Regions from separate parts of the Ezakiella massiliensis genome, predicted to be linked through region 1. Evidence: riboswitches for the same ligand, from Rfam matches in the RefSeq annotation. Region 1 holds a riboswitch; the other holds the start of a gene.
What was found. A riboswitch is a leader RNA that binds a small molecule or an ion and turns the genes downstream of it on or off. The one in region 1 is predicted to bind cobalamin.

Region 1 (12,235 bases):
CAAGCTCCTTCAATCTCTTCTCTATCCTGTCAAGCTCTACAGTTTTGTTGTGTAAGTTTGACATAAAAACTCCTATTTAATAATTATTTGAGCGAATATAAAATACGCAGTTAAACTCGTTGCGTCAGCAATAGTCGTAATAAGTGGCGAGGCCATAATAGCCGGGTCCAGCTTGAGGGCTGCAGCCGCTATAGGAAGTAGTCCTCCAACCAGCTTTGCACCAAGGACAGCCACCACCAGCGAACAAGAAACGGTCATGGCCACATCTGCCGGAACCCCGTCAAGGTAAATAACCTTAAAATAATTTACAATAGCCAGGGTGAGGCCACACAAAAGTGCAATCCGCATTTCCTTCCACAAAACCTTGAGCCAATCCTTGCCCCTGATGTCGCCAGTGGCCATACCGCGGATAACCAGAGTCGACGATTGGGACCCCGAGTTACCACCCGTATCCATTAGCATGGGGATAAAGCCAGCCAAAAACGGAATCGAAGACAAGAAATGCTCGTAGCCGTTAATAATATTTTGCGTAATAGTCGATGAAATCATCAGAACCAAAAGCCAGGGAATCCTGTGCTTGGCCAGGGTAAATGGCGAAGTCAAAAGGTATGGAGTCTCGTTTGGTGTGGTAGCAGCCATCTTTTGGAAGTCTTCCGTGGTCTCGCTTTCCATAACATCCATAATATCGTCAACAGTAACGATCCCAACCACCCTGCGTTCATTGTCTACAATAGGCAGGGCCTTGAAACCATACTTCCTAAAAAGATTAGCAACATCCTCCCTGTCGTCGTGGGTGTGGGCGTAAATAACATCCGACTCCATCAAGTCTTCAATCACATCGTCATCATTTGCCACCAAAAGCTCTCTTAAGGACAAAATCCCCTCTAAACGACGCTCCTTGTCAGTTACATAAAGAGTATAGACAGTCTCCTTATCAATACCCTCGCGGCGGATCTTTTCCAAAGCCTCGGCAACCGTCATCTTCTTCTTCAAAGACACATACTCAATAGTCATAATAGAACCCGCAGAATCCTGAGGGTACTTCAAAAACACATTAATCAGATTTCTCTCCTCTGGAGAAGTATATTTTAAAATCTTGTTGACAACAGAAGCCGGCATCTCTTCAAGCATATCGACCATATCGTCCATGTTTAAATCATCCAAAATATCCTTGATTTCAACATCGGTTGACACATCTATAATGGCCTTTTGTTGCTCAGAGTCGAAGTATGCAAAAACCTCAGCCGCCAAATCCTTGGGAAGCATCCTATATAAAACGGCACCCGAAACCGGGTCCATCTCGTCAATAAGATCAGCAATATCAATCTCATTTAGAGAAAGCAAAAGCTCACGGGCCGCCTTTAAGTCCTTCTTTTCAATCAAAGCCCGAAACTCATCTGAAAGCTTCTCTAACTCTAACATTCTCTTGTTTTCACTCATTGTGCACCTCCTTCTTATCCTATCATTATAACATATAGAAGAAAGGCATTCAATCAAAATAAAATTAAAAAAAGAGTTTATTTTCTCCTACGGATATTTATATAGCCATGTACCGTCCACTTTATTGTGGACACCTCGGTCACGGAGACTCGATGTCCCGTGACCGAGATTTGAACCTGCAAAAGCCATTTTTATTTCAAAATGTGCAGGCGGAGAATTTGAAAAATAAATTGCAATTTGAATTTCAAAAGTCGAAGGCGAAAATTTTAAAAAATAAAACGCAATTTTTATTTCAAAAGTTGAAGGCGAGAATTTTGAAAAAGAAAATATTTTTTATTCTTTGTAAAAACTGCTTGACAAAGACTAAATTCTTATGTATAATAGTTTTTGTTGGTTGGGAAAACTAACCAATGGCAATGAGACGAGCCGACAAAGGACAGAATTTCTTTACACCTGAGGTGTAAGGATTCTGAATTTGTCAAAATAAATATTAAACTATCGGGGTGTAGCGCAGTTTGGTAGCGCACGTGCTTTGGGAGCATGGGGCCGGGGGTTCAAATCCTCTCACCCCGACCATTTTTTTATAGGGGGTATTTATGAAAAAATTTCTAAAATTTGTTCCCCTATGTCTCTTGGTAATTTTAGGATTATTTATCCATAGTTCAAACACCCGCTTTGTGAATGAAGCACTTGCAAAAGGCCTTGAGGTTAAAAATAGCCTTGACCTTGAAAAGACTTACGGCATAGTTTTAAAAAAATCTGTGCAGGCAAGTCAAAGAGAGCAAAAATCCGCTGAACAAAGCGTAAAGAAAGCTAATATACTATTACAAGCTGAGGGTTCTGGTCCGAATTACGATGTAAATCCGTCAGATGGGACGGATTTCAAGGAGGTCTACAAGGACTCTTTATTTATTGGAGATAGCATTTCAAACGGTCTGATGTACTACAAGCATGTTAAGGCCGAAAATGTTTTAGCCGATATCGGACAAGACCTTAAAAAATCTTTAAGAAGTATAGATAAAATTACAAAGAAAAATCCCAAGTATATTTATATAATGCTTGGCATGAACGATTCAATTTACGTGGATGATGTAGATGTCTTTATCGAAAGGTACAGGAGCCTGATTAGTCAAATCAATGAAAAGCTCCCCAAGACCAAGGTTGCAATCACCAGCATCCTGCCAGCCGACAGCTCAAATAAAAAAGCTATGGCCAGGATCAACAACCAAAGGATCAGCGACTACAATGCGGGGCTAGCAAATTTGGCAAATGAATTTGGCATACCCTTTATCGACCTAAGACCCTACCTCAGAGCCCATCCCGACTTTTATGAGGGAGACGGCATCCATCTGAATAGAAATTTTTACCGCTATTGGTTGAAGTTTATCCAAGAAAATTACAAGGAGGCATAGGTGAGAAAAACAGCACTAATCTTGGCAATCCTGCTAGGACTATTCACACTTGGCTGCGGCAACAAGACCGCCAGCAATCCAGAAGATAAATCAGAAGACAAAGCAGAAGACAAGTCCGAAAAGCCTGCAAAAACACTCGATGAAATCTTTGAACTCGCCAAAGAAAATATGGACACAGCCACCATGGACGACAAGGATTCAGACATGTTATCCCTTGTTATTGGCTTGGACGAAAGCCTCTACAGCGAATACAAGTACATGTATCCAGAGACAAACTTAAACAACAACCAAATCCTGGTCATCAAAGGCTCAGACAAAAAAGCCCTCAAGGACGCCCTGGACAAATTTTTGAAAAACCAAATCGAACTCTACTCCAGTTACCTGGCAGCCGAAGCCGAAAAGCTAAAGGCAGCAGAAGTCTTCGAAGTAGACGACTACGTGGTCCTCTTGGTGGGCGACACAAAGGAAGAAGTTCAAAAAGCCAAAGCGGCAATAATAAAATAAAAAATATAATATATGTATTCAAACAGCCTGATAAGGGCTGTTTTTTTGTGGGATTTTCCTACGAATATGAATATAGCCATGTACCGTCCACTTGCAGCCCTGCCCAAGAGGTCAATTTCCTGTAGCGGCGATCCTTGCACACGAGGCGGTGGTTACCATAAAGGTAACCCCTACAACTTCCGCCTCGTACGCAAATGGTCGCCAAGAAATTGACCGATTGGTATGCAGCGACTCACGCAACCTCTTATTCAATCATTAGACCGAAGGGAAAAACGATTGAGGACAAGAGTCTGAGGAGAATCGTGGACACCTCGGTCACGGAGACTCGATGTCCCGCGACCGAGATTATGTGGACCGAATTTTTTCTGAGTGAGGACAAGAATCTCAAGGAAAATGTGGAGCGAATTTTTCCTAATTGCCTGCAACAATTCTAAAGGAGAATGTCGCCCAAGATTCTTGCCCCATATATTTTACAAATCACAAATTTAACTACAAAAAGGCGGTGGCTACAATAAATGTATCCACCGCCTCGGTTTTTCTTTTGTATTTACTTTAGCAGCAGCCTCCTCCACAGCAGCCGCCTTCTTCTTGGTCGGATGTTGATGGGGCTGTAGAGCATCCTTGGAAGGCTCCAAAGTGCTTGGTCCTGTCGCCAATAATGTCAAAGTATTTGGCCAGACGAGTGTTTTCAATCATGGCAGAGGTATTGCCACAGACGGCCAGGGGTAGGTCCTTGTAAAACCTGTGGTGGTCGTCCAAATCAAAGTAGTTTTCCATGCCGGTTATGCCGCCCCTGTAGATGGCGACTTGCCCGTAATTTTCGCAGATGTCTTCTATCAGGTCTGGGAGCTTGACAGCCTTAATGGTGTGTGAGTAAAATTCTACATTACCCACCATGTCTTCGATTTCTGGGTTGCCTATAATGGACTTAAAGGATTTGATATACCTAAAGTCTTCCCAGCCGATTTTTTTGAGCAGGCGCCTAAAGTCCTCTATATACATAGCTCCGCCCAGGCATTCGCCCCTGAGAATCAAATCCATAGAGATTTCTTCGCCAAAGCGTCTGTCGGCAAATATGTCTGAGAAGAAGAGCTCGCCACCCGGCTTTAAGACCCTCCAAATTTCCTTGAAGACTTGTTCCTTGTAAGGGCTGAGGTTGATAACGCAATTTGAGACTACAATATCCACGCTGGCGTCCTCTATGCCAAGAGATTTGAGGTCTTCGATATAGCCTTTTTTAAATTCCACATTGGATTTTTTGTAGGCCAATTTTTCTGCCATCTGGTCTTGGTATTTTCTGGCTATAGCAAGCTGGTCGTCGTTCATATCAACGCCAATTACCCGACCGTTTTCTCCTACCAATTTGGCCAAGGTGTAAACATCATAGCCTGTCCCGCATCCCAGGTCAAGGACGGTCATCCCTTCAAGGGCAGCTGGAATTGGCGAGCCGCAACCGTAGAAATGCTTGACAATTTCGTCAGGAACCAGGGCCCTGGCCTCGCTTACATACTTAGGTAGATCGTCCAAGGCGCAAGAGCAAATCTTGGTCTCCATTATACCGTCTTCTTCGCCAGTAATCTTTGAATAATACTTTCTAACCTCTTCTCTAATGTCTGTCATAATTTACCTCCTTATACATAGACATATTTAAATAATTCTATCTATTCTATAAAAAAATTAATAATCCATCCGCTCTTTTGAGTGGCAAATGCAATCGGGGCTGTCAGAAAAAATGCTTGTAAGCTGGTCCAGCAAATGGCCCAAAACCTTTTGATTTAAGCTGTAGTAGACATTTTTGCCCTCCCGCCTGCTCTTAACCAACTTGGCCTCTTCCAATTTTTTCATATCAAATGATAAGGTCGGCTGACTGATATCAAATTTTTCCAAAATCTCACAAGCGCATAGCTCGCCGCAAGAAAGCATGTCGACAATCTTCAAGCGTTTTTGATCAGAAATTGCCTTGAGCTTGGTGGATATATTTTCATAAATGTTCTCAGCCATTAAAAGTCACTCCTTTCTTAATCTAAATTTATTATAACATACATATAGAAAAAATTCAATATGTTTTTGCTAAATTTTTAAAAATTTTTTTCATAGCTAGGGCCATGACAGCCCAGCCATAAAACTAAAATCAAAATCATCCTTTAGAATTGCGTACACCTCAAACAGGAAGGTTCGATAACCCGCGCTTGACTTTCTAAATACCTCCTCGCCAGGCATATACATTTCGTTCATACACATACACAGCTCACCATACACAAGCCTTCATACACATACACATAATTTATACACATACGCAGCTCACCATACACATACTCAAGTCATCATACACATACACAACTCATCATACACATAAGCTATACACATACACACATCTTATACACATACACAGCTCATGGTACACACATTTCACACACTTACACATTGCTCACTCATACATATAGCACGCATATATTCACCCCATCCTAGTCCGCCGCCTGATAAAGCGTTACGCTTCACTGTGGATTGGAGTAGAAGAATGGTTATTATTATTAGTGATGAAGGAGCATTCTAATTGTACAGAGAAAGAGGAAATTTAAAAAGTGTAGGAATAGAGAAAATAGAATAAGAAGATAAAAGTAAAGAAAAATATATAGAAGGAGCTGCAATAGGAATAAAAAAGGTAAAGAAACATATATAGGAGGAGATGCAATAGGAAGAGACAAATAAAGAAAAGTGTTATTAGTAGAATGTTATTAAGAATATTTTCCACAAATAAAAAAGGCACTCTACTGTGCCTTAAGGATTCTCTGCGCTTTTTTATATTTTTCGACTCTTTCCAAGTCTTTGTCTGTGATCGTCTTTAATCTTTTTAAATTCATATTGTCTGCCAGGTCGGACAATTTTACCTGCCTGGCGATAGAGTTTTACCCTACGGATATGAATATAGCCATGTAGCGTCTGGTTTATCCCAGACATAAGGCGAATGTGATTGCCCCTTGTAGGCATGAACATTCGGCTCAAAACCCATTCTCCTACGAACATTTTTCAGCACGTATGTATGCACTATCCACCTAATGGCAGTGGCGTAACGGCGATCCTGAAATGGTCGCCACTCGTTCGTGCGGACTCGATGTCCCGCGAACGAGCCTTCTTCTTCGAATATTTTTATTCGCTTTCTTTGAACATTTTTTCCAGTCTTTCCCTCCGGCTTCTCATGTCCATGTTGTTTTTCATGAGGTGTTCGTTTTGTTTTTTCATTACAAAGGTCGAAGCGACTCTGACCACGTACATGAGGACGCTGTAGAGGACTGCCTTGAGGGCTGATGCAAATAGATAGGTGCCGGAAAATGTGTTTGCGTGGCGGGCTACTAATAATCCGTTCATTTCAAACATCCTGCCGATTGTATCTATTCCGGTAAAGGCCATCATGACTCCCAGGGCCACCATAATCACCGTAAAGATCAGGGGCGAGTAGGAGTGGTGAGAGGTCATAAAATCAAAGGCGTCGTAGACTCCAAGCGACGAGTAGAGCATAAAGTAGAGGCTGTAGACAAATACAAAGATGCTCATTAAATCCAGGTACTTGCCGACTTCGCTGGTCCTGAAGTTTAGATTATAAGTATGGAGGCTCTTGCTATCTATGATTTTGATTCCTATAAATATTACTATCATGGTAATTGCAGTGTATATTATCCTGCCCTTAAGACTGGTGTAGCCAAGGGCTTTTATTTTTTTCTTATCTTTTTTCATTGTAATCATCCTTTTTTAGAAAATTCTATATTTATTCTACCATAATTTAATAATTATTGCCAGAATTTATCTCTTATTTGTATTTTGGGATGATAAAGGGCCTGCCGTCTTTAATTATTACGTCCACTTGGACTTCGTAGACCTGACGGATGTTTTCCGCATTTATAACTTCCTCTGGCCTGCCAAGGGCGACTATCTGCCCGTCTTTCATAAGGGCAATCTTATCTGCAAAGGCCGAGGCTAGGTTGAGGTCATGGAGGACGATTATAAAGCTCTTGTCCGAGGTTTTTTCTATGGTCTTCATGAGCTTTATCTGGTGGTTTATGTCCATGGCTGCAATGGGTTCGTCCATTAGGATGAGCTTGGGCGATTGGGCAAAGGCCCTGGCCGTCATGGCCCTCCCCTTTTCTCCGCCGGAAGTTTCTAGGATGGATTTATTTTTTAAGTCTGCCAATTCCATTATATTTATTTGGTCGTCCACGATTTTTTGGTCGGTCTCGCTCAGTTTGCCCGTCCAAGATAAAAATGGATAGCGTCCCATCTCGACCACTTCTTCGACTGTAAAATCAAAAGAGCTGTTTGGATTTTGGTGTTGGACGGAAATAATTTTCGCCCGGTCTTTTATAGTATAAGAATCCAAGTCCCTGCCGTCCAAAGTTATTGAACCAGAATCTGCCTGTAAGTAGGCTGAGATGACCTTTAACAAGGTGGTCTTGCCGCAGCCGTTGGGGCCAATAATTATTAATTTGTCTCCTTCTTCAAGGGAAAGATTAATATTTTTTAAAACCTGATTTTTTCCATAGCTGAAGTTTAAATTCTTGATTTCTAGTATGCTCATTGGAGGCTCCTCTTGTGCTTGATAAGAAGGACCATAAATAGGGGCCCGCCAATTAGTGATGTGATAATGCCAACCGGGAGTTCAAAGCCTGAGATGAGCGACCTGGCCAAGGTATCGGCCAAGAGCATAAAGATTCCCCCCACTATCATGGAGGCCGGCATCAAAAACTTGTGGTCGCCGCCAAAGATTAGCCTGATAAAGTGTGGGACTATAAGGCCGACAAAGCCGATGATTCCGCTCACTGAAACCGCCAGTGATGTTAAAAGTGCAGATAGTAAAAGAAGATTTCGCTTTAATTTTTTTACATCCAGGCCCATGGATATGGCCTCTTCTTCGCCCATTACCAGGAGATTTAAATCCTTGCCGTGGTAAATTGTAACTATAAAGGCAATTAGGGTCGGTATAAAAATCGTTCCAACGTGGATCCAGCTCTTGGCGTTAAAAGACCCCATTGTCCAGGTGATAATGGCAATAGCCTCGTCCCTGTGGACCATCATTATAAGAGAGATGGCCGAGGAAAGAATAGCCGAGATGACAATACCTGTAAGTAAAACCGAGTAGTTGTCCACTCCCCTCTTGGTCCGCGAGACCGTGTAGACTATAAGCGATGTGATTATTGCGCAGGCAAAGGCCGATAGGCTCACAAGGGTGTGGCCAAAAAAGCTGGTGGCCGGCAAAAATACAATTGCCATTGTCGCACCAAAAGCCGCCCCTGATGACACGCCCATTACAAAGGGATCGGCCATGGGGTTTTGGAAGATGGCTTGATATGAAGCCCCTGCCATTGCGAGTAAGCCTCCTGTTAGAACCGACAAAATAATCCTAGGCAGCCTTACCTCAAATATGATAAAGTGGATGGGATCAGTAAAATCAATCCCATCCACCCCATTTCTTATTAGATTTTTTATGGCAGCAATTATGGTCGCAAAGCTAATATCAATCGAGCCAAAGCCGATTGCCAGTAGCATTAGGCCGATTAAAGCCGCCAAGGCCAATAAGAGAAAAGTTTTTTTCATAAATTAGAATTCCAAACTCTTTAGAACTTCTGGGTGGGCAATCTTTAAGAGAGCCTTGATTCCTTCATCAACCACGCGGGCTGATGGTCTAGAGAATACGTCTGCATCTATTTCTATTACCCTGCCTTCATTAACAGCTGATAGGCCCTTGTAAACCTTGTCTGTCTTGACTTGGTCGATAGCAAAAGCTGGCACTAACATGTAGTGTGGGTTTAGGGCGATTAATTTTTCCAAGGTATACTTAAAGCCTTCTGCATCCCTTGGGCCATTTGTAAGGCCGGCAATTCTTAGGATATCATCCATAAATGAATCCTTGCCGTGGGTGTATTCACCGTATTCACCTGTGCCTACTACTATATATGCAGTAGGAGCTGATAATTTTTTGGTGTATCTTTCAACGCTTTGGAGCTTTGCCTTCATGGTTGCAACTAGGGCTCTGGCTTCTGCATTTTTGCCTGTAATTAGGCCAATTGTTTCGATTGACTTGTAAGTTTCTTCCATTGACTTTGGTGTTTCCATGGCAAAGACCTTGATGCCAGCCTTTTGTAATTTGGCCAAAACTTCTTCCTTAAAGTGAGTTTGTGCAAGCACACAAGTTGGCTTCAAGCTAATCACTTTTTCAATGTCAGGTTCCATCATTGAGCCGACTGATGTTACTTTTTCAGCTTCCTTAGGGAAGTTGCAGTAGTCAGTTCTGCCTAAGGCCATGTCCCCTGCTCCGATTTCAAATAATGTTTCAGTTACTGATGGAGCGATTGATACAATCTTGGAATGAGTTTCTTTTATTTCGTACTTGTCGTTTTTGACAGGAAGTTTAGCTTCTGCTTTCTTGTCAAGAGTGACAGCTTTTGCAGCCTTGTCCCAGCCAACTTGGTAGTTTAAAGTTTCAAATAAAATCCTAAATGGAACATATACCTTGCCGTCCTTAGCGATTGTCTTGGTATCCATTGTAAAGTCAGTGCCGTTTACGGTCATGACATTGGATCCAGCTGTAAAGCTGATTTTGTCTTCCCCGTCAACGACGGTTAGAGTTTTTTCTTTGGCTTCAACTTCGAGGCCGTAAGTTTTAATTTGGTCGCCATCAATAAATGAGCGAGCATTTTGTGTTAATAGGTCCTTGGATTCGACCTTTTGTGGTGCAGCGCTTAATCCGATTGAGAAGATCATCATAAAGGCTAGCACTAATGCGAGTAGTCTTTGTTTCATTTCGAAACCTCCTTTTCAAATTTGCCTACATTGTAGCACAAGAGTTTTTTAATTGCAATTAATTTTTGCAGAAATTTTTACAAATAAATGATAATTCCCTATCAATTTGCTTGCAATAATTTATTTTTCGTGTTAGAATGAACTTGTTGATAGCTAATCGATATCAGGGAACCGGTAAATCCGGACAGCCCCCGCTACTGTATAGGCTGAGCGACCTCTTGCCACTTAAAGGGAAGGCAGGGTCAACGCTGTGACGCCGAGTCAGGATACCTGCGACTAGTTAGAGACGCTTCGGTGGGAAGGGTCTAATTTTTTTAGTACCCTCCATTATATCTGTCGGAGCAGAATATATAGGAGGTTTTTTTATGAAGAAAATTCAAAAGAGACTGGCAGCTTTTCTTCTCTTTGCAATGGCTATCATGGTCCCAAATACCACCCACGCCATGCACATAGCAGAAGGATTTTTGCCAAAGGTTCACGCGGCTATTTACTTTGTAATCGCTATCCCCTTTGTGATTTACGGGATTAAGTCAATTAAAGACATCACAGTAAATAAGCCTGAAAAGAAAATGCTCTTGGCCCTTGCTGGCGCATATGTATTTTTGCTATCATCGCTTAAATTACCAGCAATGACAGGATCATGCTCACACCCAACAGGTATTGGCCTTGGGGCAATATTGTTTGGCGCAGGCCCAATGTTTGTCCTTGGAACAATTGTTCTAATCTTCCAAGCCATCTTACTTGCACACGGTGGACTGACAACTCTAGGTGCTAACGCCCTATCAATGGCCATTATTGGTGCCTATATAGCTGTTGGTGTTTACAAGCTAATGAAGAAAATGAATGTAAGCGACCTAGTAGCTGTATTTTTAGCAGCATTCTTATCAGACTTAGGGACTTACATCGTAACCTCAATTGAGCTCGGTCTGGCCTTCCCTAATCCAACATTCGGTGCATCAGTCCTAAGCTATTTGGAAATTTTTGCAATCACCCAACTTCCAATTGCTGTAATGGAAGGTATCCTAACCGTCCTTATTTACAACGCAATTGTCAAGTACGAAGGAGGCATTTTATATGAAAAAGTCAACTAAGATAATCCTCATCATCTTAATGGTGGCTCTATTTGTAGTGCCTTTTATGATTCAAAAAGACGCAGAATTTGGCGGAGCTGATGACGCAGCCGAAGAAAGAATAGCCGAAGCAAACCCAGATTTCGAACCTTGGTTTGAAAGTATTTACGAACCAGCCTCAGGCGAAATCGAAAGCTTTTTGTTTGCCTTCCAAGCAGCTATCGGCGCAATTGTTATAGGCTATTACTTTGGCTATAACAAGGGCAAAAAACAAGGAGCAAATAAATAATGACGATTGACCAAATCGCATACAATAATAATTTTACCAAGAAAAACCCGAGAGTGAAAATGCTCTTGGGTTTTGCCTTACTTATTTTATCCCTGAGCATTAATAATCTCTATGCCCAGGCTCTAATCGCTATAGCCGTGGTTCTAGTCATGATTTTTGGGGCAAAAATTCCGGCCAGACCACTTTTTAAATTATATAAATTACCCCTTGGTTTTATTGTTATTTCATTAATCGCAATGGTCCTTACAATAGCAAAGATAAAGGAAAATGTCGAATACTATATTATAATAGGAAGACTTTACATCGGCACCAATTCCCAGGCCCTTACAAGTGCCTACCAGACCTTTGTGAGGAGCTTTGCATGTATAACTTGCACATACTTTATGGCCCTGACCATACCCATCAACCAAACCATTATGATCTTTAAGGACCTCCACCTACCCCGAGTTTTTGTGGAGCAGTTTATCCTTATGTACAGGTATATAAACTTTTTTATGATGGAATTTAAAGACATGCATGTGGCCATGGAATTAAAACACGCAAACGATACCAAGTGGATGATGATTAAATCCTCTGGCCTCATGGGGTCCAAGCTCTTTATAGACATGCTAAGTTCTTACGGCGAATGGGAAGATGCCCTTGACTTAAAACTCTTTGATGGAAATTTTTATTATTAGGTGAACAATGTTAGAAATCAAAAATTTAAACTACTCTTACCCCCAAAGCAA
Region 2 (12,235 bases), on a different contig from region 1:
ATCATAATTCGCTCCTATCGATTAGTGATCTCACTTAAATATTTTATATCACTAACATTTATTTTATTATATCATAAAAACATTATCTTGTATAAACTTTCTACTTGCACATTCATTACAAAAAAGACGGCAGATTTTTTGGCTCTATGTCAAATGTTGGAGAGAATTATTGAAAAATAAGTCTCCCTTTCTTGTATTTTATGCACTTAAAGTATATTTTACTTCCCTATACATATTAACAACTAAATCTTTATGTTTTTCTCTGTTTTATTGCATAGCAAACAAAACCCCTAGAGGTTTTGAAATTTTTTTAGGATATGGCAAATATTCTTTTCCTAAATATTTCAAAGTTTCTTAGGCCAAATGAGTTTCTTTTTAATGTTTTTATCTTCGTGTGAAAACCTTCTAATGGTCCATTGGTATACGGGTGATCAAATAAGTTTGCTATTTCCTCAAACCAATTTGTAAAACATCTTATACAGTCTTTGTATTCTTTTAGCCCAGATGTTCCAGCTCTTCGTATCCATTCTTTTAGGCATCTTTTTGCATCTTCTTTATTGGTTTGTGTTAAGACGTATTCATAGAATAGTTCTTTTAGTTTGTAGGCTTGTTTAAGTTCTTCGTTTAACTCCAGCATTGTGGCTACTTCATTTACTTCATGGTTTTTTAATTTGCTTGCGGGTTTTGTTAAGAGGCTTTTGCTTCTTTTCATGTAGATTCTTAAGTTTTTTGTCTTGTCTTTTTGTGCTTTTTTTCTTGTGTTCTCCATGGCCCATGTTACTTGTCTTATGAAGTGGTATTTATCTATGATGTGTATGGATTTTGGAAAGTAGGTTTCTTTGACGGTTTTATATGGTTTGTACATGTCTGTTACATAGTATTTTACTTGGTCTCTTTCTTCTTTATCTATTGACCGGAAGTAGCTGTTTAGGTTTTTATTGGTTCTGGATTTTACTATGTCTATTAGTTTATGGTTATTTCCGTCTAAGATGTATAGGTGGTATTTGTGTCCTCCTGTGTCTCCTTTGAATTCATCCATACACATTAATTTGGGCAGAGTATTTCTGTTTGCTGGTAGCATTTTTGCTATTCTTGTTATTGTGTGCCAGGATAATTTGTATCTTTTAGCTATTGATTTTATTGAGCAGATTTCTTTAAATTCATTTAATATGTTTAATATTAGTCTTAATGTTACTGTGTAGTGTTTTAGGACTAGGTTTTGTTTTCCCTCAAATCTTTTGCCGCAACTTTTACAGTTGTATCTTGTTTTCTTTAGGTGGATGATACTTACTTTTCCTGTTATTGGTGTGTCTTTTACTTTTTGGGTTCTGTGGTCGTGTACCCATATGTTTTTTGATCCGCAATGTGGACATTTCTTTGGTTTGTCTACTTTTGCGTATATATGGAAGTATTCTTCATTCCAACTCGTTTTTATGTCTTCCACTGTTATGCCTTTACAATCTAAGATTTTTGTGATATTATTTTTATGCACTTATATGCACCCCCTTACTTGTTAGGTTGTTATTTTAAGTATAGGATGTTTTGCGTATAAGTGCAATTTTTTTACATAAAAAGAGGCTGTACAATTTTTGTTGGTCTTTTACTCCCCAACAAATATTATACAGCCCAAATTAATGTCAGATCTTATGAGCTAAGCCTAAGAAAGGCCGATGCTGAACTGATAGAAGTAGAAGAAATTTAGGAGGAGCTTATGACTCTAAATATTGCCTTAGCTAGTAACCCTAACTCAGGGAAGACCAGCTTATTTAATGCTCTAACAGGCAGCCACCAATATGTAGGTAACTGGCCTGGAATAACTGTAGAAAAAAAGAAGGCCAATACAAAAAAGACAAGGAAGTAAGGTTTACTGACCTGCCAGGAAATTATTCCCTATCTCCTTATACATTAGAAGAAGTTGTAGCCAGAGACTTTCTTATTCACGGAAAGCCTGATGCCATTATAAATGTTGTTGACGGGTCTAACATAGAGAGAAACTTGTACTTATCTACCCAGTTATCTGAACTTGGTATACCTTTAATTATTGCCCTTAATATGATGGACATTGTTAAAAAGAACAATGACTTTATTGACATAAAAAAATCGAAGCTGAACTAAACTGTAAAATAGTTGAAGTATCTGATTTGAAAAACGAAAACCTTGATAAGCTAATTGAAGTTGCAAAAAAGAAGCAAAGAAAAAAGAAAAGCACCAAGAGATCAAAGCCTTTTCTAAAGACTTAGAAGGCTATATCACTGCCATTGAAAATGCCCTTCCTGAACTTGACAACCAAAGAGCCAGAAGATGGCTGGCAGTAAAGGTCTTTGAAAACGACGAAAAGATTATTGAAGATTTAAAACTCTCTGCAGAAAAACTTGATGAAGTTTCTAAAATCAGAAAGCAAGCTGAAGAGTTTTTCGATGACGATGCTGAAGGTATTGTAACTGACGAAAGGTACAACTTTGTAACATGTATTACTTCAACAGCTGTAAAAAAAGGTCGTAAGGGCCTAACCCTTTCTGACAAAATCGACAAGGTCATTACTAACAGAATTTTGTCCCTACCAATTTTCGTAGGAATTATGCTAGTGGTTTATTATGTAGCTATTACAGTTGTTGGCGGAGATGTAACTGACTGGACTAATGATGTCTTCTTTGCAGAAATTATTGGCGGCAAACTTGATGCCCTATTAGAAGCTTTGGGAACATCTGAGATGGTCCACTCCCTAGTAATGGACGGGATCTTTGCAGGTGTATCTGCAGTTTTAGGGTTTTTACCAATAATTGCAACCCTCTTTATCTTTATAGCAATTTTAGAAGACATTGGCTATATGGCTAGGATTGCCTTTATTCTAGATAGGATTTTTATAAAGTTTGGTCTTTCAGGCAAGTCCTTTATTCCAATCCTAGTTGGAACAGGCTGTTCAGTTCCTGGGATTATTGCAACTAGAACTATAGAAAATGACAACGACAGAAGAATGACCATAACAGTTGCATCAATGATGCCTTGTGGAGCAAAAACAGATATTATTGCCATGTTTGCTGCAATTTGGGGCGGATCCTGGTGGTTTGGACCAATTTGGTACTTTGGTGGAATTATAGCAGTTATCATAACTGGCCTTATTTTAGAGAAAACCAGCCTCTTCCACGGAGACCCAGCTCCCTTTGTTATGGAGCTACCAGAATACCACCTGCCAAGTATTAACAACGTTCTAAGATCAACTTGGAAAAGAGTAAAGGCCTTTATTGTAAAAGCTGGAACAATAATAGTTTTAGCATCTATCTTTATTTGGCTAACTACAAATATTACAGTTAACTTCAGCTTTGAGCCTTTTGGCGAAGGAGATGTTGATTCAATCCTTGCCTTCTTAGGAAAGAAAATTGAATGGTTCTTTGTTCCCCTTGGCTTTAGCGATTGGATAGCTTCAGTAGCTACAGTCCTAGGCCTAGTTGCCAAAGAAGTTGTAGTAACAACCTTTGGTATTTTAGCAAAACATGGAGAAGTTGATCCAGACACAGCCAGCCTAACAAAGTTTGTAGAAAGTTACTTTACAACAGCTTCAATGCTTTCCTATATGTTCTTTAACCAATTTATCATTCCTTGTTTCGCAGCAGTTGGCGCTATTAGACAAGAAATGAACGAAAAAAAGTGGACCTGGTTTGCCATTGGCTACATTCTAGTATTTTCATACACAATAAGCTTAATGGTCTACCAATTTGCCAGAGTCCTAGTAGATGGCCAAGCTCCAAACCTTTGGACAGGAGTAGCTGGAGTAATTCTAGCAATTTATCTCTTCCTGATCTTTAGGCCATCAAAGTATAGAAACTAGAGGTGAAATGTGGGAGATTATATTGTTTTAGGAGTCGTTATCCTAATTGCCGTTTTGGCATATTTGAAAATTAGAAAAAATAAGAAAAAAGGCGTAAGCCCTTGTGGCTGTAGCTCTTGCCCATCAGCAGGGACATATCACAGCTACAAAGAAGGAAATGAATGTAAATAAAATAAAAGCCAGAGATTTTAAGGTCTCTGGTTTTTTCTTTCTTTATTAATTTTTCTTAGCTTAGAAGCTGGCCTTGGTCTATAAAAATTTCTCTGTCCGAAAAGATTTCAGATAGTTTTCTGTCGTGGGTTATAAATATATAGGAAGTATTATTTGCTTCCTGGTATTTTCTTAATATATCTATAATTTGTGCCTGGCTTACAACATCTAGCATAGAAGTTGGTTCATCTAAAACTAATATTTGTGGGTCAACTGAAAGGGCTCTAACTATGGCCAGTCTTTGTAGTTCTCCACCACTTAATTCTCTAGGATACCTGTAGAGATATTCTTCTCTTAGGCCTAGTTTTTTTATTTCTTCAACTATGTCTTCCACCTTCCAATTTTTCTTATAAAGTTGAAATGGCTCTTTTATGCTATCAATTATTTTTAAACTTGGATTAAAAGCTGACTCTGGATGCTGGAAGAGTATTTGAATTTTACTTCTAAGTTTTTTTTGAATAGGGTATTTTAGTTTTTCTTCTTTAAAGTAAATTTCTCCTTGGTCAGCTTTTATAATTCCTGCAATTATTTCTCCAATTGTAGACTTGCCGCTTCCACTTTCTCCTACAATACTTAGGGTTTCCCCTTCTTTTAGGTCAAAGGAAATATTTTCTATGGCATAGAACTTTTCCCTCTTGTCTTTGTAATAAATTTTTGTAAGTTGTCTTACCTTAAGCATACTTCCAACACCTTACCTTTCTGTTTTCAAGGCTAAACATCGGTGGTGCTTCTAGACACTTGTCACTAGCGTATTTACAAGACGTCCTATAAATACAACCCTCGTTATAGTTAGGTTTTTCTACAAAGCTTCCATCTATTTTTAGGCCATTTTCTGGCAAGGCTGCAATCATAGCTTGGGTGTAAGGGTGGAGGGGGTTTTGAAAAACATCTTCTGTTTGCCCTTCTTCTAACAAATAAGATGCATAAAGTACCCCAACCTTTTCGCTTATATTTCTAGCAAATCTCAAATCGTGGGTGATGACTATATAGGCCCTCTCCTCTAAGGCCAAAAAACTTTCTTCTACTAAGTCTATTCTTTTAGAATCAAGGCCCTTAGTAGGTTCATCTGCCAGAATTATTTCTGCTCCACCTGCTATGCCCATGGCAATCATCGCCCTTTGTCTCATGCCGCCACTAAAGGCATAGGGATAGTCGTTAACTCTTTTTTCTTCATCCCCTATGTTAAATTTTTTTAATAGGTCTATGGCCTGCCTTACTGATTCTTTCTTTGATAGATTTTTATGAATTACCAAAGGTTCACCTACTTGGAGGCCGACTTTCATAAGAGGATTTAAGGCATTACCTCCTCCTTGGGGAACATAAGAAATTTCAGCTCCTCTAATAGCTTCCATTTCCTTTTCCTTTAATGCTAAGAGGTTTTTATTCTTATAGTATATTTTCCCTTCTACTTGGCTCTTGGGCAGAAGTTTTAAAATGGCAAGAATTAAAACCGACTTACCGCTACCTGATTCACCAATTAAGGCAAACTTTTCTCTTTCGCTAAGGTCTAGTGAAAAATCTCTAAGAACTTTGTTTTTTCCCTTAGCAAAGCTAATATTTAGGTCTTCAATTTTTAGTAAAATATTTTCTTTAGTCATTTTTCTCACCGTAATATCCCATTAAAATAAAACCTAAAACAACTAAGGAGGTACATATTATTGGCGGAACATACCACCAGTATTGGTTTTTCATTATTGCATTTCTATAAAAGGCATATCTTAAAATACTGCCCCAAGATTTTTCGCCAAAGGAGCCTAGGCCTAAAAAACTAAGACCTGACTCTGTCATCATTGCTGATGCAACTGAAAGGGCTCCCCTAGTCATAACTATGTCTATTAAGTTAGGCAAAAGGTGCTTATAAATAATAACAAAGTTGTTTAAGCCTAAGGACTTTTCGATTTTTATATAAGGCATAACTACCAGCTCTTTTGTCTTGGCCCTAATTATCCTACAGGTATAGGTCCAACCTGTAATAGAAATTGCAATAATTAAATTTAGTTTTCCTGGCTTCATAAAGGCAATTAATAACATAGCCAGTGGAAGATAGGGAATGCCCATTACAATATTTGTAAAGGCTGTAATAGTTTTGTCCACCTTGTTGCCAAAGTATCCAGCAATTAAACCTAGGCTTGTTCCTACAAAGGTTACAATAAAGGCAGTGAAAACTCCTATAGAAATTGAAGTCCTAGTCCCATAAATTAGCTCGCTTAGTATATCATTTCCAAGGTCGTTAGTTCCTAAGAGATGGTCGCTAGACGGACTTAAATAGGGCTGGAAAAGGTCGTGGGGATTATAGGGAGCTAGGATTGGAGCAAATATTGCAATGAGAATAAAAACTGTAACTATAAATGATCCAATTATAAAGTACTTGTTTATTTTTTCTCTTCTCATACTAGTTTCCATCCCCATATCTAGGATCAATTTTTTGGTTAAAGATATCTGAAATAAGGTTGCCAAAAACTACTCCTACTGCTGCAATTAAAAAGCATAATTGGGCAGTTGGAAAGTCTTTTTTACTAACAGCCTCAGTCATTAATAGGCCCATGCCCTTCCATCCAAAAATTGTCTCTATAATCATAGACCCACTTAATAAATATCCCATTTGGATAAAAAAAGAAGTTCCATAGGGAATTAGTGCATTTCTAAGTAGGTGCTTAAAAAGTACGGTCTTTTCGCCCATACCCTTAGACCTTGCAGTTAAAATATAGTCTTCTTTTCTAATTTGGGAAACGGAAGACTTCATTAACATAAAATTTGATGCCGTTCTAAATATTATTAGAATAATTAAAGGTAGGGCCATGTGGTGGATCATACTTTTTACTTTCTCAATACCAAACAAACCTGGACTTACCATGCCATTAATTGGAAATACTTTTAGCTTATAAGAAAATATAGTTAGAAGTATTAGTCCTAGGCAGTTAGATGGAATTGTGTTAGCAAGTAAAAATACTGGGGTGGAAACCTGGTCAAACTTTCCACCAGGTTTCCAACCAGCAAAGGTTCCTAAAACACAGCCTAAAATTCCACCTATAATCCAAGTTGGAATAGCAAGCATTAAGGTATTTTTACAGGCCCTAAGCACATTTTCAGTAACAGGCCTTTTGTTATAATAGGCTATACCAAAGTCTAGCTTAGCAATATTTTTTAAATATTTAATAAATTGAACATTGAGCTTGTCGTTAAGTCCATACTTTTCTACAATTCTTTCTAGCTCACTTGGATTATTTTCTAAGAGATAATAATACTCTTCTTGGCCTACTAGAGAAATAATAGGATCTCCAGGCATAAAGTGGATGAGCAAAAATGAAATTGTAACTATAACAAAAATTGTCGCCAGTGAAAATAGTATTTTTCTTATTGACTTGTTCATTTTACTTTTGATAAATGTCGTACCAAGTTCTTGGGTTAATTACTCCCCAACCTGGATAGTTATCCCAGCCTCCTATTTTATCTGTCCTATATGGGAAGTGACCTTCTTCCCAGCAAAGGGCTTGGGCAAAACAATCTTCTGCTGCCATGTGTTGTAATTTGTTCATATAGCCAGCATATTCTTCATTGGTCTTTGATACTTGCATCTTGTAAAATGTTTCTAAAAATTCTGGATCATCATAGGTTCCCCAAATCCAAGTTTTTTCTCCTTCAAATCTTGGTGCACCTACAAAGTACCTGAAGGCACTTGACCAGTTTGTCATTCCAGAAGTAGTGTAACCAATAGAAAGGTCGTACTTGCCTTCACTAACATTGGCTTCCCATACTTCACCATTTCTAAGTGAGTCTTCGTCAATATGGGTTTTAATTCCCAAATCTTTTAAAGATGCTCCTATAACTTCAGCAATTCTACTATAGGTTTCCTTGCCTTTTTTAGAATATTGCATAGTAATCATAACATCCATTGGAGATCCATCTGGAAGTTCTCTAAAGCCATCACCATCAACATCCTTGTAGCCAGCTTGGTCTAATAAATTTTTCGCCTCTTCAAGGTCTTGGTCTAAAATTCCTAGACTTTTGTCAAAACCCTTGTTTACAGGTGTAACTATTCCAATTCCTGGATGCTTGCCATAGTCGCCTGCAATTACTTGAGCCAATCTGTCATAGTCAAGTCCAGCCCTTACAGCCTTTCTAAAGTTAATATCGTCTCCTGGCTTTCTCTTCATACCATAAGTAAGTTGGTAATGGCCACCAAAGTCACTGGCTCCTGGGTCTATGTCGGGATTAGACTTTATTGTATCCATAATAGGTCCATCTATTGGATTTGCATAATTGAAAAATGCATCTATTTCACCATTGGCCATGGCCATCATTAGGGTGTCTTCTCCAGAATATGATTGAAGGACAACTTCTTCTACCATAAGGTCTCCACCATAATTGTTTTCTGGAACTGCCTTATAAACTGAAGTTTGTGAGTCTCTGTCTACAGCAACTAGCTTATAAGGTCCACAGCCAATAGCAGCATCTTCGCCATCATAAGTAGATGGGTCTTCTACCTTTTCCCAAATGTGTTTGGCAAATAAACAAGAGTTGTTAGATGCAGAAGCATTTAGCCAATAAAAAACATCAGGCTCTGAAAATTTAAGAGTGCATTCATGGTCGCCAGTAATTTCCCAGCTTTCAAGGTTTTTTAAGCCTCCTGACTCTCTAACATTTTTCATAAAGTCAAAGGTAAATAAAATGTCCTCTTCAGATACAGGAACTCCGTCATGCCAAATTGCTCCCTCTGGCCATTTAAAAACTAACTCTTTGCCATCGTCAGAAATTGTAAATTCTGTAAAAAAGAATGGTTGTATTTCGTTATTTTTATCAACATAGACAAAGTCACCTTGGGTAAAGTTGTTATAGTTAGTCCTACCAAAAGCATCTTTTTGTGAAACTGCAGAAAAAACATTGTTTTCAGCTGTAGTTCCAATTACTAATCTTTCTACCTTCTTTTTCTCTTCACTTGTTTTTGCAACTTTTTCTTCTGTGCTTGCAGGTTTTTGAACTGCTTCCTCTACTTTTCCTTCTGGCTCTGCATTTTTATTGCAGGCACTTAGACCTAAAACCAAGGCCAAGGCTAGAACAAGGAAAAACTTTAAATTCTTTTTCATTTTCTTCTCCTTAGAATTATTATTGAACTTTACTCTAAATCCTAAAAATAAAAAACCATTGTCTATAAGCCTAAAAATAGTAAGCTCAAAAAACAATGGTACAGTAACTGCTTTTTTACCTACTTTCGACGGAAATAGGGATAAATTCAAATGCCAAGCAGGTTTTCTGACTTGTGCCTACCATATATTTAGCCTTCTCAGTTTCCCAATGGCATAGTTAAATATACTAACACTTACAGCGACCGGATCGTTTAAGATTTTCACTTAATTCCCTTTAAGTAAATAAAAGCTTATTTACTCACTTAGCATCTTATTCAATTGTAATAATTATAGCACTTTGAAATGTTTTTTTCAATAAAAAAAGACTTGGACTTGCTATTTAAAAATTTATATTTTTATAAATTCTGTAATTTTTTAAAAAAGAAATTTTTACTTCATAAATCTATTTGAAAAGATCTATTCTCTTTCTAATAATCTAACACTTGGAACTAAAAGTCCGCCAACTGCATTTCCTAAAACTATAACTAAAATTCTCAAAAATCCATTTAGACTCCAAACTCCTGCCATGGCAAAGTAAAAAATATCTGCAATAGAGTGTTCAAAGCCTGCAAGGATAAAGACCATTACTGCAAAGATTATGCCTAAATATTTTCCAAGGTCCTGGGTGTTTGTCTTGTATTCTTCTACTCCAAAGACGACGAAGATGTTACACATTATTCCTAGGACAAATAAACTTAAATAAGTGTCGTTTAATTTTGTGTTTACTAAAGCCAAAGCCTTTTCTTGTAAAAATTCTCCATTTCTACTTAAAGATAAAAGAAAGGCTATTAGTACTGCTCCAAGGGCGTTTCCTATTAGGACCTTTAGTAGAAATTTTGTATAAGACTTTTTCTCATTATAAAAGAAATATCCGACCTTGCCTGTAAATAAGTTATCACTCTCTTTCTTTTTTTGTTGTTTTAGGTGGAGGCTTAATAGATTTTTATATCCTCTTTGTGAATGAGCGTTTTGAAATGATAGAATAGAAAAAGCCGACTACTGAATTAATTTTTGTTGTTTCAGTATGTCGGCTTAATTGTTTTGTTCATTTCAAATTTTAAAAGTCAAGGGCGAGCGTTAGCGAGTTTATTTACCCTTGACTTTTAAAAAGCGAATGGTTGTTGCTCCCTGCAAGGGTTTGGCTCTAAAGCCACGCAATCACCCTTTAAGGTGTATAATTGCGCCCTTAGAAAATCTAAGGGAGATTTGATTATTTTATTTTTCTTAATTTTCTATAATTATTTTTAGTGTTTCTTTAAATTCTTTTGTATTTGTTGCTTCTTCTAGTAGGATTTTTATTTCTTCATCTGTTAGTTCTTCTGAATTTTCTATAAGGCTTTCTAAGATTGCTCCTCTTGTTATTAGCCTATGAGTTCTTTCTTTTCTTCTTTTCACTATGTCTTGTTTTAATATCTTTTTTTCTTGATTTTTTAGTTGCCTTAATCTTTCTTCTGTATCGTCTATTTTATCTTTTATTTCTTTTGACTCTTGTCTTATTTGTTCTAGTTTTTTCATATATAACTCCTTTTTTGTAATAAAAAAAGACGATGAAGATATCATCTCTCCGTCTTATAATTTGTATCTTGAGTTGAATGTTTTGTTAAAAATATTCTATTATCATCTCATAAAATCTGATATAGAAAAAGTGCCTAAAATCATAGGCACTTTAAGAAAATTTGACTTAATATTTTTATTCATATATGAATAATTCATCTACAGTTGTTTCAAGAGCAAGAGCTAATTTAAAAGCAAGTTCAAGAGTTGGATCATACTTATTGTTTTCAATAGCATTAACAGTTTGTCTACTGACTCCGCATATATCAGCTAATTCTTGTTGAAGTAATCCTTTCTCTGTTCTAAATTCTTTGATGTGATTTTTCATTTCTCTTACCTGTATTTCCTCATGTTAATTAGGTATGAAATATTAAAAGCTATTGATATTATACCGACATAAAATATCGGGTTATCTTCAAAGCTTATACTTGAATTTTGTTCAAAGAAAATATTCCAAATTATATTTATAATTAAAAATATTATCCCTACTACTAATGCAGTTAATCCAGATTTTCTTACAATATATCCCTTTCTTTCATCTCCTTTTTTAATTAAGGTTACTATCATAATTAAGGTACATACTAGTGAAGCAACCAGAAATAACCATAGTAAACCTATACCAAACATTTGATTTGACTCAATAAATTTTATAAGATTCATACTGACCTCCTAATGTCAAATACTTTTGACATTAAATGATGACATTGTGTTTATATATGTAAAAGTCTTATATCATCATAGAAAGATTCACTTGTTTTCTTTCTTACAATAAAAAAACGACTAGATTTTTTATTTCTAATCGTTTTAAGTTCAAACCCAATGACTTTCTCTATTGCAAATTTTTTTATTTCTTTTTCTTGTTATTATATCTACTTCCACACCCTATGCCAAAAAGCATAGAACCGATTATCCATGCATACTCTGTTTTTCCTGTCTTATATGACATGTATATTGATAATATAAGTGTAATAAATGAGATTATTGCTAATATAAGCCATAAGTTCTTTTTGTTCATTTTATTCCTCCAAGATTTTTATCTTATCATTTCTAACTCCTAACTTTTGATATATTCATGATAAGGATACTACCAGTATTCATATATTTTTAACCATTCTTCATATTGCCAAAAATTCTCCTATTAGATCAACTCTAAATTTTCATGAAAAATTGACAGTTTGTTAAAGTTGTATAAACTTAAGTAAAAATCTATTACTTAGGAATGGACAAACAAAATTACAACCTTTTATCTGATTGTATTATTTAATTATAGAGAGTAAATCTCCTTAACCTTATCAACTAATGATTTTACCTTTCCTTCAGAAATAATTCCTTTAAAACTTTCATTATTCTCTATTGCATCTATATAAAAGCGAACAATCATATCGTCACTTCTATTTGGATTTGTAGATAATAATAAATTTTCATCAAGCCATTCTTCTATTTGATTAAAAAATTCATCGCCTCTTATCTTAAACGATTTTTCCTTACTCTCTATTAACAAATTGAGTAGTTTTTCCACATA

Region 2: another riboswitch for cobalamin. It lies ahead of AC6FXG_RS05420 (ABC transporter substrate-binding protein); the one in region 1 lies ahead of AC6FXG_RS07420 (energy-coupling factor ABC transporter permease).

The regions. Positions count from the first base shown of each region.
Region 1 covers NZ_JCBCEO010000005.1:67,967-80,201, reverse strand. The annotation lists gene mgtE (magnesium transporter) at 1-64, opposite strand, end outside; gene mgtE (magnesium transporter) at 73-1,440, opposite strand; tRNA gene AC6FXG_RS07465 (tRNA-Pro) at 1,940-2,016, shown strand; gene AC6FXG_RS07460 (GDSL-type esterase/lipase family protein) at 2,037-2,852, shown strand; gene AC6FXG_RS07455 (DUF4358 domain-containing protein) at 2,853-3,356, shown strand; gene AC6FXG_RS07450 (methyltransferase domain-containing protein) at 3,909-4,976, opposite strand; gene AC6FXG_RS07445 (ArsR/SmtB family transcription factor) at 5,034-5,357, opposite strand; gene AC6FXG_RS07440 (hypothetical protein) at 6,504-7,088, opposite strand; gene AC6FXG_RS07435 (ABC transporter ATP-binding protein) at 7,162-7,926, opposite strand; gene AC6FXG_RS07430 (FecCD family ABC transporter permease) at 7,923-8,942, opposite strand; gene AC6FXG_RS07425 (helical backbone metal receptor) at 8,946-10,148, opposite strand; cobalamin riboswitch at 10,259-10,440, shown strand; gene AC6FXG_RS07420 (energy-coupling factor ABC transporter permease) at 10,514-11,239, shown strand; gene AC6FXG_RS07415 (energy-coupling factor ABC transporter substrate-binding protein) at 11,223-11,507, shown strand; gene cbiQ (cobalt ECF transporter T component CbiQ) at 11,507-12,184, shown strand; gene AC6FXG_RS07405 (energy-coupling factor ABC transporter ATP-binding protein) at 12,192-12,235, shown strand, end outside.
Region 2 covers NZ_JCBCEO010000003.1:104,116-116,350, reverse strand. The annotation lists gene AC6FXG_RS05465 (ABC transporter ATP-binding protein) at 1-5, opposite strand, end outside; gene AC6FXG_RS05460 (ISL3 family transposase) at 311-1,492, opposite strand; gene AC6FXG_RS05455 (hypothetical protein) at 1,553-1,702, shown strand; partial or broken gene feoB (ferrous iron transport protein B) at 1,712-3,826, shown strand; gene AC6FXG_RS05445 (FeoB-associated Cys-rich membrane protein) at 3,836-3,997, shown strand; gene AC6FXG_RS05440 (ABC transporter ATP-binding protein) at 4,053-4,715, opposite strand; gene AC6FXG_RS05435 (ABC transporter ATP-binding protein) at 4,708-5,634, opposite strand; gene AC6FXG_RS05430 (ABC transporter permease) at 5,627-6,427, opposite strand; gene AC6FXG_RS05425 (ABC transporter permease) at 6,429-7,406, opposite strand; gene AC6FXG_RS05420 (ABC transporter substrate-binding protein) at 7,408-9,120, opposite strand; cobalamin riboswitch at 9,260-9,441, opposite strand; gene AC6FXG_RS05415 (formate/nitrite transporter family protein) at 9,577-10,143, opposite strand; gene AC6FXG_RS05410 (DUF3847 domain-containing protein) at 10,384-10,674, opposite strand; gene AC6FXG_RS05405 (helix-turn-helix transcriptional regulator) at 10,850-11,041, opposite strand; gene AC6FXG_RS05400 (hypothetical protein) at 11,047-11,373, opposite strand; gene AC6FXG_RS05395 (hypothetical protein) at 11,558-11,728, opposite strand; gene AC6FXG_RS05390 (helix-turn-helix domain-containing protein) at 11,978-12,235, opposite strand, start outside.